2 regions of the Streptomyces sp. NPDC003635 genome follow, and region 2 is predicted to be linked to the other one. Evidence: predicted binding sites of a transcription regulator. Region 2 holds the regulator's gene; the other holds the start of a gene.
What was found. Region 2 encodes HrcA, which represses chaperone genes, less so after heat shock. Its sites were predicted from a motif close to TTNGCACTCNGNNNNNCNGAGTGCNAA; they were not measured.
Positions count from the first base shown of each region.

Region 1: the regulator HrcA is predicted to act here: its motif matches at 5,122-5,148, upstream of groL (chaperonin GroEL).

Region 1 is NZ_JBSFOK010000002.1:145,256-154,655, reverse strand. It holds gene murQ (N-acetylmuramic acid 6-phosphate etherase) at 1-540, shown strand, start outside; gene ACWDRW_RS02740 (PTS transporter subunit EIIC) at 557-1,903, shown strand; gene ACWDRW_RS02735 (NADH:flavin oxidoreductase) at 2,021-3,151, opposite strand; gene groL (chaperonin GroEL) at 3,337-4,959, opposite strand; gene ACWDRW_RS02725 (cold-shock protein) at 5,271-5,474, opposite strand; gene ACWDRW_RS02720 (MoaD/ThiS family protein) at 5,905-6,180, opposite strand; gene thrC (threonine synthase) at 6,177-7,457, opposite strand; SAM riboswitch class I at 7,476-7,634, opposite strand; gene ACWDRW_RS02710 (glucosyl-3-phosphoglycerate synthase) at 7,763-8,707, shown strand; gene ACWDRW_RS02705 (alpha,alpha-trehalose-phosphate synthase (UDP-forming)) at 8,770-9,400, shown strand, end outside.
Region 2 is NZ_JBSFOK010000015.1:98,232-107,631, forward strand. It holds gene ACWDRW_RS16855 (hypothetical protein) at 1-506, opposite strand, end outside; gene ACWDRW_RS16860 (hypothetical protein) at 651-2,216, shown strand; gene ACWDRW_RS16865 (16S rRNA (uracil(1498)-N(3))-methyltransferase) at 2,224-2,964, opposite strand; gene ACWDRW_RS16870 (nitronate monooxygenase) at 2,961-4,046, opposite strand; gene dnaJ (molecular chaperone DnaJ) at 4,331-5,467, opposite strand; gene hrcA (heat-inducible transcriptional repressor HrcA) at 5,468-6,484, opposite strand; gene ACWDRW_RS16885 (MBL fold metallo-hydrolase) at 6,645-7,373, shown strand; gene ACWDRW_RS16890 (DUF3097 domain-containing protein) at 7,405-8,208, shown strand; gene hemW (radical SAM family heme chaperone HemW) at 8,209-9,400, opposite strand, start outside.

The DNA.
Region 1 (9,400 bases), on a different contig from region 2:
GCCGACCTGGACGCCCTCGCGCTCACGTCACTGGACACGGTGGTCGGGGTCTCGGCCTCCGGGCGTACCCCCTACGCGATCGGCGCGGTCGAACACGCCCGGGCGCTCGGCGCCCTGACGGTGGGCCTGTCCTGCAACGCGGACAGCGCCCTCGCCGCCGCCGCCGACCACGGCGTCGAGATCGTCGTGGGCCCGGAGCTGCTCACCGGCTCCACCCGCCTGAAGTCCGGCACGGCACAGAAGCTCGTGCTCAACATGATCTCGACGATCACGATGATCCGGCTGGGCAAGACGTACGGGAACCTGATGGTCGACGTGCGGGCCTCCAACGACAAGCTGCGCGCCCGCTCGCGCCGGATCGTCGCACTGGCGACGGGCGCGGGCGAGGAGGAGATCGAGCGCGCGCTGGCGGCCACGGACGGAGAAGTGAAGAACGCCATCCTGGTCCTGCTGGCGGAGGTCGACGGCAGGACGGCCGCCCGCCTTCTGGAGGAGTCCGGCGGCCATCTGCGCGCCGCGCTGGCGGCGGCGGGCGGCTGAACCCCAGTCTCGGGTGGTGACCACCTCGTACGACACCACCGCTGCCGCGATCCTCCCCCTGGTGGGCGGCCCCGCGAACGTCATGTCCGTCGCCCACTGCATGACCCGCCTGCGTCTGGGCCTGGCCGACCGCTCCCTGGTCGACGAGGAGGCGCTGCGGGCGGTGCCCGGGGTCCTCGGGGTGGTGGAGGACGACACCTACCAGATCGTGCTGGGGCCCGGGGTGGTGGCGCGGGTGGCGGCGGAGTTCGAGGCGCTCCGGCGCAAGGGGGCCCGGCAGGAGCGGAACGCGACCCCGGTGAAGCTGGCGCTGCGGCGGGTGGCGAACGTCTTCGTGCCGCTCATCCCCGCGCTGATCGGCTGCGGAATCCTGGCGGGCCTGAACGGTCTGCTGCTGAACCTGGGCCTGCTGCCGACCGTCACGCCGGCCCTGTCGGTCCTGGCCGGCGCCTTCATGTCCCTGATCGCGGTGTTCGTCGGCTACAACACCGCGAAGGAGTTCGGGGGGACCCCGGTGCTGGGCGGGGCGGTGGCGGCGGTCGTGGTGTACCCCGGGGTGGCGAAGGTGACCGCGTTCGGCATGACCCTCGCCCCCGGCCAGGGAGGCGTGCTGGGCGCCCTGGCGGCGGCGCTGCTGGGGACGTACGTGGAGAAGGCGTGCCGCAGCAGGCTGCCGGGCACCCTGGACGTACTGCTGACCCCGACGCTGACGGTGCTGCTGGCGGGCCTGACCACGCTCTACGGACTCATGTACGTGGCCGGCGAGATCTCCACGGCCATCGGCACGGCGGCGAACTGGCTCCTGTCGACGACGGGCGCGCTGGCGGGCCTGGTGCTGGGCGGCCTGTTCCTCCCGCTGGTGATGCTGGGCCTGCACCAGGCCCTGATCCCCATCCACACCACGCTGATCGAGCAACAGGGCCACACGGTCCTGCTGCCCATCCTGGCGATGGCGGGCGCGGGCCAGGTGGGCGCGGCACTGGCGGTGTACGTCCGCCTGCGCCACGACACCTCCATGCGGACCACGATCAGGTCGGCGCTCCCCGCGGGCCTGCTCGGCGTCGGCGAGCCGCTGATCTACGGCGTGTCCCTGCGCCTGGGCCGCCCCTTCCTCACGGCGTGCGTGGGCGGGGCGGCCGGCGGCGCCTTCGTGGGCGGCTTCGCGATGCTCGGGGATTCGGTGGGCTCGACGGCGATCGGGCCGTCGGGCTGGGCCCTGTTCCCCCTGCTCGCGGGGAACGGCGGCCTGTGGTGGACGGCGGGGATCTACGCGGGCGGGCTGCTGACGGGGTACGTGGTCGGCTTCGCCACGACCTACCTCTTCGGCCTACCCGCCGACCGAGCGCGCCCCGGCGCGGCCTAGCCAGCCGACCAGCAGCTCCGACTTCAGCTCACGCAGGTCGCGGGCGTCGATACCGAGTCCCTCGCGGAGGACAGGACCGCCTCGTTCGCGGCGACCCGGTGCACGGTCTCAGGCAGCTCAGCTGAGGGTCTGGAGCGACGCCGGGTCGTACGGGGTCAGCTCCGTCACCCGGCCCGCCAGCACCTTCTGCGCCCAGTGCGGATCCTGGAGCAGCGCGCGGCCGACGGCCACCAGGTCGAACTCCTCGCGCTCCAGGCGGTCCAGCAGGTTGTCGAGGCTGCCGAGATCGGCACCCTCGCCCTGGAATGCCTTGATGAAGTCGCCGTTCAGGCCGACGGAGCCGACGGTGATGGTGGGCTTGCCGGTCAGCTTCTTCGTCCAGCCGGCGAGGTTGAGGTCCGAGCCCTCGAACTCGGGGAGCCAGTAGCGGCGCGTGGAGGCGTGGAAGGCGTCGACGCCGGCCGCCGCGAGCGGGGCGAGGATGGCGTCCAGCTCCTCCGGGGTGTCGGCGAGGCGGACGTCGTAGGCGTCCTGCTTCCACTGCGAGTAGCGGAAGATCACCGGGAAGTCGGCGGAGACGGCCGCGCGTACGGCGGCCACGATCTCCGCGCCGAACGTCGCGCGGGCCACCGGGTCGCCTCCGTAGGCGTCGGTGCGGCGGTTGGTGCCCTCCCACAGGAACTGGTCGATCAGGTAGCCGTGCGCGCCGTGGAGCTCGACACCGTCGAACCCGATCCGCTCGGCCGCGGCGGCCGCCTCCGCGAACGCGCCGATGACGTCGTCGAGGTCCTGCCGGGTCATGGCCTTGCCGGTCGGCTCGTCGGCACCGATGCGCAGACCGGAGGGGCCGACCGGCGGGGCGTCGGCGAACGGCGGCTGACCCTGCTGGCGCACCATGCCGATGTGCCACAGCTGCGGCACGATCGTGCCGCCCGCCGCGTGCACCGCGTCGGCGACCTTCGTCCACCCCGCGAGCTGCTCCGCGCCGTGGAAGCGCGGGACGCGGTCGCTCTGCCCGGCCGAGGCGTGTCCGACGTACGTGCCCTCGGTGACGATGAGACCGACACCGGCGGCGGCCCGGCGGGCGTAGTACGAGACCACGTCCTCGCCGGGGACGCCGCCCGGCGAGAACATGCGGGTCATCGGCGCCATGGCGATGCGGTTGGGCACGGTCAGCCCGTTGATGGTGGCAGGGCGGGACAGGATCTCGGCGGCGCGCGCGGCGGCCTCGGAGGTGGCGACGGTCATGTGGGGGCTCCTTGGATCGGGGAGAATGCATGCGCATACATCTACGGCGCGTCAACGACCCCGGCCCCGCCCGCATTCCGGGAACCCCCCTGTGACGCCGGACACGCCCGAGGGCGGCACCCCCTGCGGAACAGGGGGTGCCGCCCTCGGCTGGTACTGCGACGGACTCGCGATCCTCGGGAGGATCAGAAGTCCATGTCACCGCCCGGCATGCCGCCCGGAGCGGCCGCGGCGGCCTTCTCCGGCTTGTCGGCGATGACGGCCTCGGTGGTGAGGAACAGCGCGGCGATCGACGCGGCGTTCTGCAGCGCGGAGCGCGTCACCTTCGCCGGGTCGATGATGCCCTCGGCGATCATGTCGACGTACTCGCCCGTGGCGGCGTTCAGACCGTGGCCGACGGCCAGGTTGCGCACCTTCTCCACGACGACGCCACCCTCGAGACCACCGTTGACGGCGATCTGCTTGAGCGGGGCCTCCAGCGCGAGCTTCACGGCGTTGGCACCGGTCGCCTCGTCGCCGTCGAGCTCCAGCTTCTCGAAGACCGCGGAGGCCTGGAGCAGGGCCACGCCACCACCGGCGACGATGCCCTCCTCGACGGCCGCCTTGGCGTTGCGCACGGCGTCCTCGATGCGGTGCTTGCGCTCCTTGAGCTCCACCTCGGTGGCGGCACCGGCCTTGATGACCGCGACGCCGCCCGCGAGCTTGGCCAGGCGCTCCTGGAGCTTCTCGCGGTCGTAGTCCGAGTCGCTGTTCTCGATCTCGGCGCGGATCTGGTTGACCCGGCCCTGGACCTGCTCGGAGGAGCCGGCACCGTCGACGATGGTGGTCTCGTCCTTGGTGATGACGACCTTGCGGGCCTTGCCCAGCAGGTCGAGGGTCGTGTTCTCGAGCTTGAGACCGACCTCCTCGGAGATGACCTCGCCGCCGGTGAGGATGGCGATGTCGTTCAGCATCGCCTTGCGGCGGTCGCCGAAGCCCGGGGCCTTGACGGCGACGGACTTGAAGGTGCCGCGGATCTTGTTGACGACCAGGGTCGACAGGGCCTCGCCCTCGACGTCCTCGGCGATGATCAGCAGCGGCTTGCCCGACTGCATGACCTTCTCCAGCAGCGGGAGCAGGTCCTTGACGGAGCCGATCTTGGAGTTGGCGATCAGGATGTACGGGTCGTCCAGGGACGCCTCCATACGCTCCATGTCGGTGGCGAAGTACGCCGAGATGTAGCCCTTGTCGAAGCGCATACCCTCGGTGAGCTCCAGCTCCAGACCGAAGGTCTGGGACTCCTCGACGGTGATGACGCCTTCCTTGCCGACCTTGTCCATGGCCTCGGCGATGAGCTCGCCGATCTGGGTGTCGGCGGCGGAGATGGAGGCCGTGGAGGCGATCTGCTCCTTGGTCTCGACGTCCTTCGCCTGCTCCAGCAGGGCGGCGGAGACGGCCTCGACGGCCTTCTCGATACCGCGCTTCAGGGCCATCGGGTTGGCGCCGGCGGCGACGTTGCGCAGGCCCTCGCGGACCAGCGCCTGGGCGAGAACGGTCGCGGTGGTCGTACCGTCACCGGCGACGTCGTCCGTCTTCTTGGCGACTTCCTTGACCAGCTCGGCGCCGATCTTCTCGTACGGGTCCTCGAGCTCGATCTCCTTGGCGATGGAGACACCGTCGTTGGTGATCGTGGGGGCGCCCCACTTCTTCTCGAGGACGACGTTGCGGCCCTTGGGGCCGAGCGTCACCTTCACGGCGTCCGCGAGCTGGTTCATGCCGCGCTCGAGGCCGCGCCGCGCCTCCTCGTCGAACGCGATGATCTTGGCCATGTGAAGTGGTCCCTCCAGGACTGGGGGTGATTCCTTCGGACCGCGCCCGCGCCCGCGACGGACGGCCTGCCTGCCTCGTGGTTCCTTGCCCCACCCGGCCTGCGGCCTCACCGACCCGGTCCTTCGTTGTCACTCTCACCTTCAGAGTGCTAACGCCAATGATTAGCACTCGACCCATGAGAGTGCAAGGCGCGCTCGCGAAACGGGCACTCGTGGGGGCGCACGCGGAAGGGCTCGCACCCCGGGGGTTGGGTCCCCTTGGTGCGAGCCCTTCAGCAGAAGACGTCGCTTGCCGTTCGTTGGTCGCGCGTTCAGGCAGTGACGCGAACCATGTCGGCCTGCGGGCCCTTCTGGCCCTGCGAGATCTCGAACTCGACCCGCTGGCCTTCTTCCAGGGTGCGGTACCCGTCCATCTGGATCGCGCTGTAGTGGACGAAAACATCCGCACCACCGTCGACCGCGATGAAGCCGTACCCCTTCTCCGCGTTGAACCACTTGACGGTGCCCTGAGCCATGCCTAACTCCCCTATTACTGGCCCTTGCACAGATCCGCACTTCGCGGATCCGGGTCAGACCTCACCCCCCACGGTTTGGGGGCGTGCGCCGGAACGCGTCGACCGCGGCTGAATGTATCTGTCCAACTGCCGTCTGCAACAGGTCAATCGGACGAGAATTCTGGACGCATCGGGTCCGGAATGTAGTGAGAATTCGCCCGAATTCGGGGCAAGTCGGGCCCCACAAAAGGAGCACATGTCGTAAAAGGGCCGCACACTTTGGCTACTTCTCGTCGCATGTGCACGCGGTACTCATATGCTCCCGGCATGCGAAGAGAAGCGGGTTCCCCAACTGTACCGCGCTCAACCATGCAGAATTGCCCCCTCCGTTTCTCTTACGGAGAGGGCAATTCGATGAACTCTCGGTGACACACCTTACCGACGGTAACGATCAGCCGCCGGCGACCGCCGGAATGATGGAAACTCCGGCGCCGTCGGGGGTCGCCGTCTCCAGGCCCTGCTCGAAGCGGACGTCGTCGTCATTGACGTACACATTCACGAAACGGCGCAGCTTGCCCTGGTCGTCCAGCACCCGAGCGGCGATCCCGGTGTGGTTCTTCTCCAGGTCGGCGATGACCTCGGAGAGAGTCCCGCCCTCAGCGGCGACCTCGGCCTGGCCGCCGGTGTAGGTGCGCAGGATGGTGGGGATGCGAACGGTCACGCTCATGCGAGGCCAGCCTCTCGGAAGGAGTCCAGGTTCGGACGGATGGTGGCGGTGAGACCGGTGCCGGCCACCGCGTCAAGGGTCTTGAGGCCGTCGCCGGTGTTGAGGACGACCGTGGTGAGCGACGGGTCCAGCACGCCGTTCTCGATCAGCTTCTTCGTCACGCCGACCGTCACGCCGCCCGCCGTCTCCGCGAAGATGCCCTCGGTCTGGGCGAGCAGCCGGATCGCGTCGACGACGTGCTCGTCGGTCACGTCCTCCACCGCACCGCCGGTGCGGCGCGCGATGTCCAGGACGTAGGGCCCGTCCGCCGGGTTGCCGATGGCCAGCGACTTGGCGATGGTGTTCGGCTTCTGCGGCCGGACGACGTCGTGGCCCTCCTTGAAGGCCGTCGACACCGGCGAGCAGCCGAGCGCCTGCGCACCGAAGATCTTGTACGGCTTGTCCTCGACGAGCCCGAGCTTGATCAGCTCCTGCAGACCCTTGTCGATCTTCGTGAGCTGCGAGCCGGAGGCGATCGGGACGACCAGCTGGTCCGGCAGCTGCCAACCGAGCTGCTCGCAGATCTCGTACGCCAGGGTCTTGGACCCCTCCGCGTAGTACGGCCGCAGGTTGACGTTGACGAAGCCCCAGCCCTCGCCGGCCGGGTCGCCGATCAGCTCGGAGCAGAAACGGTTCACGTCGTCGTAGTTGCCCTCGATCCCGACGAGCTCACCGCCGTAGACCGCGGCCATGACGACCTTGCCCTGCTCCAGGTCGTGCGGGATGAACACGCAGGACCGGAAGCCGGCGCGGGCGGCGGCGGCGCCGACGGCACCGGCCAGGTTGCCCGTGGAGGAGCAGCTCAAAGTCGTGAAGCCGAAGGCGCGCGCGGCCTCGAGGGCCTGGGCGACGACCCGGTCCTTGAAGGAGTGCGTCGGGTTGCCGGAGTCGTCCTTCACATACAACCCGCCGGTCACGCCGAGCTCGCGGGCCAGGTTGTCGGCCTTGACGAGCTTGGTCCAGCCGGGGTTGAGGTTGGGCTTGTCGGCCACGTCCGCGGGGACGGGCAGCAGCGGCGCGTAGCGCCAGATGTTCGCGGGTCCCGCTTCGATGCGCTTGCGGAGCTCCTCGGTGTCGTAGTCCGAGAAGTCGTAGGCGATCTCCAGCGGGCCGAAACACTCCTCGCACGCGAAGACCGGTCCGAGGGGTACCCGGTGACCGCACTCGCGGCAGCTCAGGGCGGCGGCGGGACCGAGGTCGACGGTGTTCGAGGTGGTTGCGACAGTCTGCACAGCCATGTGAGGCGAGGCCCTTTCTCCTCATCTTCCTCACGACGCATCTCGCCGTGAGACGGATTTGGCACCTTCCCTAGCCGGGAGCCTCGCGAGGACGATCAACAGTGATCGCTACGAGAACCGACTGGAGGGTTGCCGGGGCTTCATCGGGCCGTATCCCTCTGCCCCTCTGGATGAGCGGTATGTAGTTGTAGACGCAAACGACCCCCGACATGCGATGGTCATCAGCGTTGCTCAAGACTGTAACCGAAGGCCAGGACAGTGGAGAGTGCCGTCCGAACCGCGAGACACGTGAGGAGCCGCAGACTGTGCTGGAAGAAGTCGAGCGCTGGCTGAGCGCCCGCTCCTGGTCCGTGTGCGATCGGCCGCTGCACCAGATCCTCGCCGCGAAGCGCGGATCGGGCCAGTCGGTCTCCGTCGTGCTGCCCGCGCTCAACGAGGAGGAGACGGTCGGCGACATCGTCGCCGTGATCCGGCACGACCTGATGCAGCAGGTCCCGCTGGTGGACGAGATCGTCGTCGTCGACTCCGGCTCCACCGACCGCACCGCCGAGGTCGCCGCGGCGGCCGGGGCGACGGTCGTGCACCGCGACGCGATCCTGCCGCGCATACCCGCCGTGCCCGGCAAGGGCGAGGTGCTGTGGCGCTCGCTGCTGGTCACGCGCGGCGACATCGTCTGCTTCGTCGACGCGGACCTGAAGGAGTTCTCCTCGGACTTCGTCTCGGGAATCGTCGGCCCGCTGCTCACCGACCCCGGGGTGCAGCTGGTCAAGGCGATGTACGACCGCCCGCTCGGGCAGGCGGCCGGCCAGGGCGGCCGGGTCACCGAGCTGATGGCCCGCCCGCTGCTGAACATGCACTGGCCGCAGCTGGCCGGGTTCGTGCAGCCGCTGGGCGGGGAGTACGCGGCCCGCCGCTCCCTGCTGGAACAGCTCCCCTTCCCGGTCGGCTACGGCGTGGAGCTCGGCATGCTGATCGACGCGCTGCACCTGGTGGGCCTGGACGCGCTGGCCCAGGTGGACGTCGGGGTGCGCAAGCACCGGCATCAGAACGGGCAGGCTCTCGGCCGGATGTCCGCCGCGATCTACCGCACCGCCCAGCTCCGCCTGGCCCGGGGCCATCTGGTCCGGCCCTCGCTCACCCAGTTCGAGCGCGGCGAGGACGGTTTCGAACCGCGCACCTACTCGGTGGACACCGAGGAACGGCCGCCGATGGTGGAGATCGCGGAGTACGCCTCGCGCAAGGTGGCGTAACCCACGCCCCGGCGCGCCGCTCGTACGTTTGAGCGTTTCCGGCACGGGCTAGGTTGGAGCACATGGCTTCCACGTACGGTGCCGCTGAAGTGCTGGTCGCGTCGAATCGCGGCCCGGTCTCCTACGAAGTGCGGACGGACGGCTCGCTGCGCGCCAAACGCGGGGGCGGCGGACTCGTGTCGGGCCTCTCGGCCATCGGCCCGGACGCCGGCGCCCTGTGGGTGTGCTCCGCGCTGTCCGACGGCGACCGCGAGGCGGTCGCGCGCGGGGTGGGCGAGGACGGCGTACGGATGCTCGCCGTCCCGCCCGAGGTGCACACCGACGCGTACAACGGCATCGCCAACTCGGTGCTCTGGTTCGTCCACCACATGCTGTACCAGACCCCGCTGGAACCGGTGTTCGACGCGGAGTTCCGGCGGCAGTGGGCGTCGTACGAGACGTACAACCGCGCGTTCGCCGAGGCGCTGGCCGAGGAGGCCGCGGAGGGCGCCGCGGTGCTGGTGCAGGACTACCACCTGTGCCTGGTGCCGGGGATGCTCCGCGAGCTCCGCCCGGATCTGCGCATCGGCCACTTCTCGCACACGCCGTGGGCGCCGCCCGAGTACTTCCGGATGCTGCCGGACGACATCCGTGCGCAGCTGGTGTGGGGGATGCTCGGCGCCGACCGGCTGGGCTTCCTGACCAACCGGTGGG
Region 2 (9,400 bases):
TCCTTGCACCACAGCGTCTTGGTGACGGTCACCGTCACCGTGGGCTCGGGCTGCTGGGCTCCGCCGCTCGGCGGGGTGATCGGCGAGGGCGTGCCGTCGCAGTCACCGAGACCGTCGACCTCGAACCACGTCTTGCCGTCGACCTTCGCGGTGAGGTGTCCGCGTACGCACTTGTTGTCGATCGCGCGGGTGACGAGGCCGTCGACGGTGATCTCCTTGCCGTCCTTGGTCTTGCCGGTGCAGTCGACCTCGGCGACGGTGTCCTCACCCGCGCTCGGCGTCGACCCGTCGCCGTAGGAGGCCCGGCAGGTGAGCCACTGGACATCCGCCTTCTGGCGCTCCAGCTCATCGGTCACCGTCTTGTCGGTGGTCCACGCGATGGACGCGGTGCTCATGCCGACGGCGTCGCACGCGACCGCCCCGCCGACGGCCAGCACGACCAGTCCCGCCGCTCCCGCCACACGTGCCCCACGCGGGCGAGCCCAAATCCGCCTCAATACCCCCATGGAGGGCAGCCTCCCACTGTCCGGCCCGACGCGGTAGAGCGCATACGGTCACTCAGCACTCCCGCGCGTCACAATCGAGTGCCGCCCAACTGCCGCCGCACCGGGCGATCGTTGACACCGCCGCGGATCCGCTCGCCCCGACTCGTGCCGGGACCACGCGTCCCCGACGAGCCCCAGCAGAGTACCGAGCCCGGGCCCGACCCGGCGGCCGGACCGCCCGCGCCGCCGCGCCGGCGCCGGGTGCGCATGCTCGTCGACGTGGTCGATCAGCCGGACGAAGTGGCGTATGTCACGGCCCTGTTCGAGGAGCGCGGCTGGGCCGTACGCCCGGCCGAGGAGCCCTCCCCCGCTGCCCACCGCACCGCCCTCGTCGTCGAGGTCCGGCTGCACGGCGCCCGCCTCGGCGCCCTGCGCACGGCCACCATGGAGGTCGAACGGCTCGTCAAACAGGCCGAGTTGGGCGCCTTGGTGCGGGACGCGGCCCTGGTCGAGCACGAACGCCCGGCCCGGACGACGTACTACGTGCACCGCGCGCTGCCGACGCTGGGCCGGGTGTGGATCCGGCTCGGCGGTGCGGACGAGCAGCGGGCGGTGACCGTGCCGGCGGGCCCGGACTCCCGGCAGGAGGCGGAGGCCGAGCTGACGGCCCGCGCCCTGGGCGGCCGTCCCTTCGACGCGGCGGCGCACGCGCTGCGGGTCCCGGGCCACTCGGACGCGGACCCGCCGCGCGACGAGACCCCGCACGAGCGCCGGGTCCGGCTGGTGTGGCTGTGGGCGGCCATGACGGGACTGGTCGGCGCGATGGTCTGCGGGATGTACGTCGTCTGGGCCGAGGGCGCCTGGAAGCTGCTGCCCGCGCTGCTGAGCACGGCGGGGGCGCTGCCCCTGGGCCGGACCGCCAAGGAGACCCGCGCGAGCGGCCGGGGTACCCAGTGGGCGGCGGGCCTCGCGGGCACCACGGCGCTGGCCGCCTTCGGCGCCCTGGTGGGCCACGGCAGCACCCCCCAGCAACTGCGCGCGGGCGTCCTGGTGCTCGCCCTCGGCCTGTTCACGGGCGCCGGAGTGGTGCTGGCCGTCCGGCGCACCTTCTTCACCCGGCACGCGGCCTGGCTGGTGCCGCTGTCCGTGCCGGTGCTCTGGTCGATGGTGGGCTGGCTGGGCGGGCAGATGCACGCGGCGTACCTGGACCGCTTCGACATCCGCGCGGACGCCGTGCCGGTGTCGACCCTCGGCCGGTACGCGGCGGCGGCCGAGCCGATGGGGCTCGCCCTGGGCAGCGCGGTGTTCTTCGTGGCGGTCCTCGGCTGGCTGCGCCACTTCCACCTGGGCCGGGACGGCAGCAACCGGCTCTTCGCGGTGGTCCTGGCCACCCTGCTCGGCGTGGTCTTCGCCCTGTCCGCGATCGGCATCGGCACCCGCGACGCGGCCTCCGCGGCGGGCCGGGCCGCGGAGAACGTCGCCCGCGAGGGCGCCCGCCCGCCGGACTACTTCGGCGTCTACGGCCACTTCGTCTGCGTGCGCCCGGTGGACGCCGCCAAGCCGCTGGCGGTCGACAACGGCCCGGCCCCCACCGACCACCAGGTGCTGTCCTTCGGCACCACGGGCGACTGGATCTGGCTCTGGGACCCGGCCCGCCACAACGGCACGATCCAGGAGTCCTTCGCGGTCCGCCGGGAGGACGTACAGCTGCTCCCGGCGAACCGGTGCTGACCCGGCGTCAGCCCCAGCGGCCGGTGCGGCCGAGGAGCAGCGCGGCCGCCGCGGTCCCGGCGGTCGAGGTGCGCAGCACGGTGGGGCCGAGCACGTACGGCCGCGCCCCGGCCTCGGCGAACAGCGCCAACTCCTCCGGGGACACGCCCCCTTCGGGTCCCACGACCAGCACGATCTCCCCGTCGGCGGGCAGTTCCGCGGCGGCCAGCGGCTCGGTGCCGCTCTCGTGGAGCACGGCGGCGAAGTCGGCCTTGGCGAGCAGCGCGGCGACCTGCTTGGCGGAGGCGGCGTCGGCGACCTCGGGGAAGCGGACGCGCCGGGACTGCTTGCCGGCCTCCCGCGCGGTGGCCCGCCACTTGCCGAGCGCCTTGAGCCCGCGCTCGCCCTTCCACTGCGTGATGCACCGGGACGCCGACCAGGGCACGATCGCGTCGACCCCGACCTCGGTCATGGTCTCGACGGCCACCTCCCCGCGGTCGCCCTTGGGCAGGGCCTGTACGACCGTGATGCGGGGGCGCGGCTCGGGCTCCTCGGTCACGGCGTCCATCCGGACGACCAGCCGGTCCTTGCCCTCCGTCTCCAGCACCACACAGTCCGCCCAGCGCCCGGCGCCGTCGGTGAGGACGACGTCCTCGCCGGCCCGCAACCGCTTCACGGAGACGGCGTGCCGCCCTTCGGGGCCGTCGAGGACGTACTGCGCGCCGGGGCCGGAGTCGAGGCGCTCGACGACGAAGACCGGCGCGGTCATCGCACCGCACCCCCGTCCCGCGAGGTCGACAACGCTGTCCGGGCGGCGGCGAGTTCGGCCGCCAGCACCTCCACCAGCTGTCCCGCGGGCAGGTCCCGTGCCATCCGGTGGCCCTGTCCGGCCCACAGCGCCATGCCCTGCGCGTCGCCCGCCTTGGCGGCCGCCTTGCGCAGCGGCGAGGTGAGGTGGTGGAGCTCCGGGTAGGCGGCGGGCGCGTACGGGCCGTGCTCGCGCATGAACCGGTTGACCAGACCGCGCGCGGGGCGGCCGGAGAACGCCCGGGTCAACTCCGTACGGGCGAACAGGGGGTTGGTGAGCGCCTGCTTGTGCACGGCGTGGGCGCCGGACTCGGGGGTGGCGAGAAAGGCCGTGCCGAGCTGGGCGGCGGCGGCACCGGCGGCGAGCACTGCGGCGATCTGGCTGCCGCGCATGATGCCGCCGGCGGCGACGACGGGGATGCTGACGGTCTCCCGGACCTGGGCGATCAGGGACAGCAGTCCGAGCCCGGACCCGTCGGTCTCCGGGTTGTCGCGGTGGGTCCCCTGGTGTCCCCCGGCCTCGACGCCCTGGGCGATCACCGCGTCGGCACCGGCGCGCTCCACGGCGAGGGCCTCCTCGGCGGTGGTGGCGGTGACGAGGGTGAAGGTGCCGGCCCGGCGCAGGGAGTCCAGGACGTCCCGGCTCGGGACGCCGAAGTGGAAGGAGACCACCGGCACGGGGTTGTCGAGCAGGACCGCGAGCTTGGCGTCGTAGCCGTCGTCCCGTCCGCTGTCCGGGTCCCCCAGCTCGGTCTCGTACCACCCGGCCTCACCGGCGAGCTGATGGGCGTACACGTCGATCGCCGCGGCGTCGGCGTACTCCGGCTGCGGCATGAAGAGGTTCACGCCGAACGGACGCCCGGTGAGGCCTCGCAGCTGTTTGATCTCCTGGTACATGCCATCGGCGGTCTTGTACCCGGCGGCGAGAAACCCGAGCCCGCCGCCCTCGGACACGGCGGCGGCGAGCGTCGGCACGGAGACCCCGCCCGCCATGGGGGCCTGCACGATCGGAAGAGGAAAGAGATCGGTCAGCGCGGAGGACATGACGGCATGTTGTCACGTCCTCCGAACAAGTCCGAATCCACCCGTCCGTGTGGCATGGACCTACGGCAACACGGGGTCTCAGCGACCGTTGAAGGCATCCTTCAGCCGAGAGAACAGCCCCTGCTGACCCGGCTGACTGCGCTTACCCGGGGGGCGACCCCCGGACCCCCAGCAGCCCGCCTCAGCGGCCGTTGAACGCGTCCTTCAGCCGAGAGAACAGCCCCTGCTGACCCGGCTGACTGCGCTTACCCGGGGAGCGACCCCCGGACCCCCAGCAGCCCGCCTCAGCGGCCGTTGAACGCGTCCTTCAGCCGAGAGAACAGCCCCTGCTGACCCGGCTGGAACTGGCCCTGGGGCCGTTCCTCGCCGCGTAGCTTGGCCAGCTCGCGCAGGAGGCGTTCCTGCTCCGGGTCGAGCTTGGTCGGGGTCTGGACCTCGACGTGGACGATCAGGTCGCCCCGGCCGCCGCCGCGCAGGTGCGTGACGCCCCGGCCGTGCAGCGGGATCGACTGGCCGGACTGGGTGCCCGGGCGGATGTCGACCTCCTCCATGCCGTCGAGGGTCTCCAGCGGCACCTTCGTGCCGAGGGACGCCGCCGTCATCGGGATCGTGACCGTGCAGTGCAGGTCGTCCCCGCGCCGCTGGAAGGTCGAGTGCGGCAGCTCGTGGATCTCGACGTACAGGTCACCGGCGGGACCGCCGCCGGGCCCGACCTCGCCCTCACCGGCCAGCTGGATCCGGGTGCCGTTGTCGACACCGGCCGGGATCTTGACCGTGAGGGTACGGCGGGACCGTACGCGCCCGTCGCCCGCGCACTCGGGGCACGGCGTCGGCACCACCGTGCCGAAGCCCTGGCACTGCGGGCAGGGCCGCGAGGTCATGACCTGTCCGAGGAAGGACCGCGTGACCTGCGAGACCTCACCACGGCCCCGGCACATGTCACACGTCTGCGCCGAGGTACCCGGCGCCGCCCCCTCGCCGCTGCAGGTGTTGCAGACGACGGCCGTGTCGACCTGGAGGTCCTTCGTCGTGCCGAAGGCCGCCTCGTCGAGCTCGACCTCCAGCCGGATCATCGCGTCCTGGCCGCGCCGCGTACGCGAGCGCGGACCCCGCTGGGACGCCGTACCGAAGAAGGCGTCCATGATGTCCGAGAAGTTCCCGAAGCCACCGGCGCCGAAGCCGCCCGCGCCCGCGCCGCCCGCCTGCGAGAGGGGGTCGCCGCCGAGGTCGTAGACCTGCTTCTTCTGCGGGTCCGAGAGCACCTCGTAAGCGGCGTTGATCTCCTTGAACCGCTCCTGGGTCTTCGGGTCCGGGTTGACGTCCGGGTGCAGCTCGCGCGCGAGCCGCCGGAAGGCCTTCTTGATCTCTTCCTGCGACGCGTCGCGACGCACGCCGAGAACGGCGTAGTAGTCCGTGGCCACTTACGACTCCGCCAGGATCTGTCCGACGTACCGTGCCACTGCGCGTACCGCTCCCATCGTTCCCGGGTAATCCATGCGGGTCGGTCCGACCACGCCGAGCTTGGCGACTGCCTCGCCGCCCGAACCGTAGCCGACCGACACCACGGACGTGGAGTTGAGTCCCTCGTAGGCGTTCTCGTGACCGATGCGTACGGTCATGCCCGAATCCCCGGCCTCGCCCAGGAGTTTGAGGAGCACGACATGCTCCTCGAGGGCCTCCAGGACCGGCCGGATCGTGAGGGGAAAGTCATGTCCGAAGCGGGTGAGATTGGCGGTGCCGCCGATCATCAACCGCTCCTCGTTCTCCTCGACCAGCGTCTCCAGCAGGGTGGAGAGAACGGCCGAGACCGTGCCCCGGTCCTCGATGTCGAAGCCCTCGGGGAGGTCCTCGACGAGCATCGGCACATCGGTGAAGCGCCGGCCCGCGACCCGGCTGTTCAGCCGCGCCCGCAGATCGGCCAGGGACGTTTCGCCGAACGGCGCCGGACAGTCGACCATCCGCTGTTCGACCCGCCCGGTGTCCGTGATCAGCACGAGCATCACGCGCGCGGGGGCGAGCGAGAGCAGCTCGACGTGACGCACGGTGGAGCGGGTGAGCGACGGGTACTGGACGACCGCGACCTGCCGGGTCAGCTGCGCGAGCAGCCGTACCGTCCGCGCGACGACGTCGTCGAGGTCGACGGCGCCCTCGAGGAAGTTCTGGATGGCCCGCCGCTCCGGCGCGGTCATCGGCTTGACGCCGGCCAGCTTGTCGACGAAGAGCCGGTAGCCCTTGTCCGTCGGGATGCGCCCGGCGCTGGTGTGCGGCTGGGCGATGTACCCCTCGTCCTCCAGCGCCGCCATGTCGTTGCGGACGGTCGCCGGGGAGACGCCGAGGTTGTGCCGCTCGGTCAGGGCCTTCGACCCCACCGGCTCCTCGGTGCCCACATAGTCCTGGACGATGGCGCGCAGCACCTGCAGCCTGCGTTCACTCAGCATCCGCGCACACCTCCAGAAGTCGTCCCCCAGTCCCCCGGGGCGCCTGCCTGGCACTCTGTCCGTCCGAGTGCCAGCGTTCCCGGCCCCAGTGTACGGCGGTGGGGTACACCCCGGGCAAGGTCGGTCCTGCTGTGACGGGTTGTACAGCTAGCGTCGCGGTATGACGGTGACTTGGGAAGAGCTCGGATGGGAGCGGGTCGCGGCCGGGGTCGGGAGGTGCCGGCTACCGGGCTGGGACTGCACGGCGGGGCTGGTCGTCGGGGAGGGTAAGGCCCTCGTGGTCGACGCCGGGTCGAGCCTGGCCGAAGGGGCGCGGCTGCGGCTGCGGGCGGAGGCGCTCGCCGGGCACCGTGTGACTCATCTCGCGCTGACCCATCCGCACTTCGACCACGTCTTCGGGGCGGCGGCCTTCGCGGGGGCGGAGGTCTTCGGCGCGGTCGGCATCGAGTCGGTGTACGGCCCGCACGGCCGGGCGGAGCTGCGCGGGGACGCGGTGCGCAACGGCCTGGACGCGCGCGAGGCCGAGGAGGCCGCGGACACCCTGGTGCCGCCCCGCCACCACGTCTCCGGCGAGTGGACCCTCGACCTCGGCCCCGGCCGTCAGGTCCTGCTGGCGAACGTCGGCCCGGCGCACACCGCCCACGACCTGGTGGTGCTGGTCCCCGGCGACCCGGAGGTGGTCTTCTGCGGCGACCTGGTCGAGGAGTCCGGCGAACCGCAGGCGGGGCCGGACGCCGTACCCTCCCACTGGCCGGCGGCCCTGGACCGGCTGCTGTCGCTGGGCGGCGAGGACGCGGTGTACGTGCCCGGTCACGGAGCGGTGGTGGACGCGCGGTTCGTACGGCGGCAGCGGGACGAGCTGGCGGCCCGCTTCGGCGTGTCGCGGTGACCGCCGGGGCGCTTCTCCTATCGTCATCCGAATGCGCCAGTACTCCGCCGACCTGACCCCTCCGTGGAAGAAGCCCAAGCCCGTACCCGAGGTCGAGGCGGAGCCCGGCCTGGTAGTCGAGGAGCCCGGCACCGGCTTCTGCGGCGCGGTGATCCGCTGCGAGGCCGGCACGGTGACCCTGGAGGACCGCTTCGGCAAGCACCGGGTGTTTCCCCTGGAGCCGCGCGGCTTCCTGCTGGAGGGGCGCGTGGTGACGCTCGTACGACCGTCCGGACCGGCTCCGCGACGGCCCGCCCGGACCGCCTCCGGCTCGGTGGCCGTCCCCGGCGCCCGCGCCCGGGTGGCCCGCGCCGGGCGCATCTACGTCGAGGGCCGCCACGACGCGGAACTGGTCGAGAAGGTCTGGGGCGACGACCTGCGCGTCGAGGGCGTCGTCGTGGAGTACCTGGAGGGCGTGGACGACCTGCCGAGGATCGTGGCGGACTTCGCGCCCGGCCCCGACGCCCGCCTGGGCGTCCTGGTGGACCACCTGCTCCCCGGCACGAAGGAATGGCACATCGCCCAGTCGGTGACCAGCGAACACGCCCTGGTGGTCGGCCACCCCTACATCGACGTCTGGGAGGCGGTGAAGCCGTCGTCCCTGGGTATCGAGGCCTGGCCACGAGTGCCGCGCGGGGAGGACTGGAAGACGGGGGTGTGCCGGGCCCTGGGCTGGCCCTCGGAGAACACCGGCGCGGTGTGGCAGGCGATCCTGAAGCGGGTGGGCTCCTACAAGGACCTGGAGCCGGAGCTGCTGGGCCGGGTGGAGCAGCTGATCGACTTCGTCACGGAGTGATCAGTCCACCAGGTCCCGCACCACCGCGTCCGCCAGCAGCCGCCCGCGCAGCGTCAGCACCGCGCGCCCCTCCTCGTACGGCCCTTCCTGCAGCAGCCCCTCCGACCGGGCCCGGCGGGAGGCCGCCAAGCCCTCCGGCCGCAGCAGGTCCAGCGGCGCCCCCTCCCGGAGCCGTAGCTCCAGCAGGATCCGTTCGACCCGGCGGTCCTCCGCCGAGAGCACTTCGCGTCCCGCCCCCGGCGAGCGCCCCGCCGCCAGCGCCGACGCGTACGCGCCCGGGTGCTTCACGTTCCACCAGCGGACCCCGCCCACGTGGGAGTGCGCCCCCGGACCCGCGCCCCACCAGTCGGCGCCCCGCCAGTACAGCTCGTTGTGCAGGCACCGACCGGCCTCCGAGGTGGCCCAGTTCGAGACCTCGTACCAGTCGAAGCCCGCCCCGGACAGCATGTCCTCCGCGATCAGGTACCGGTCCGCGTGGACGTCGTCGTCGGTCATCGGGACCTCGCCGCGGCGGATCCGGCGGGCCAGCTGCGTGCCCTCCTCGACGATCAGGGCGTACGCCGAGACGTGGTCCGGTCCGGCGCCGATCGCCGCCTCCAGCGACGCCCGCCAGTCGTCGTCCGACTCGCCGGGCGTGCCGTAGATCAGGTCCAGGTTCACGTGCTCGAAGCCCGCCGCCCGCGCCTCCGCGACGCAGGCCTCGGGGCGGCCCGGCGTGTGCGTGCGGTCCAGGATCCTCAGCACGTGCTGCTGGGCGCTCTGCATGCCGAAGGAGATCCGGTTGAAGCCGCCCTCACGCAGCGTGGCGAGGTACGCCGGGTCCACCGACTCCGGGTTCGCCTCCGTGGTGATCTCCGCGTCCGGCGCGAGGCCGAACTCGTCCCGGATCGCGCCCAGCATCCGTACCAGATCGTCCGCCGCCAGCAGGGTCGGCGTACCGCCCCCGACGAAGACCGTCCGGACCGCCCGCGCGTCGTCGCCCAGCACCTTCCGCGCCAGCCGGATCTCGTCGGTCAGCGTGTCCGCGTAGTTGTCACGGGACGCCAGAACGCCACCCGTGCCGCGCAGCTCGGTCGCGGTGTAGGTGTTGAAGTCGCAGTACCCGCAGCGGGTCGCGCAGTACGGAACGTGCAGGTAGAAGCCGAGCGGTCGGTCGGCCGCCCCGGCGAGCGCGGCGAACGGGAGCGCGCCG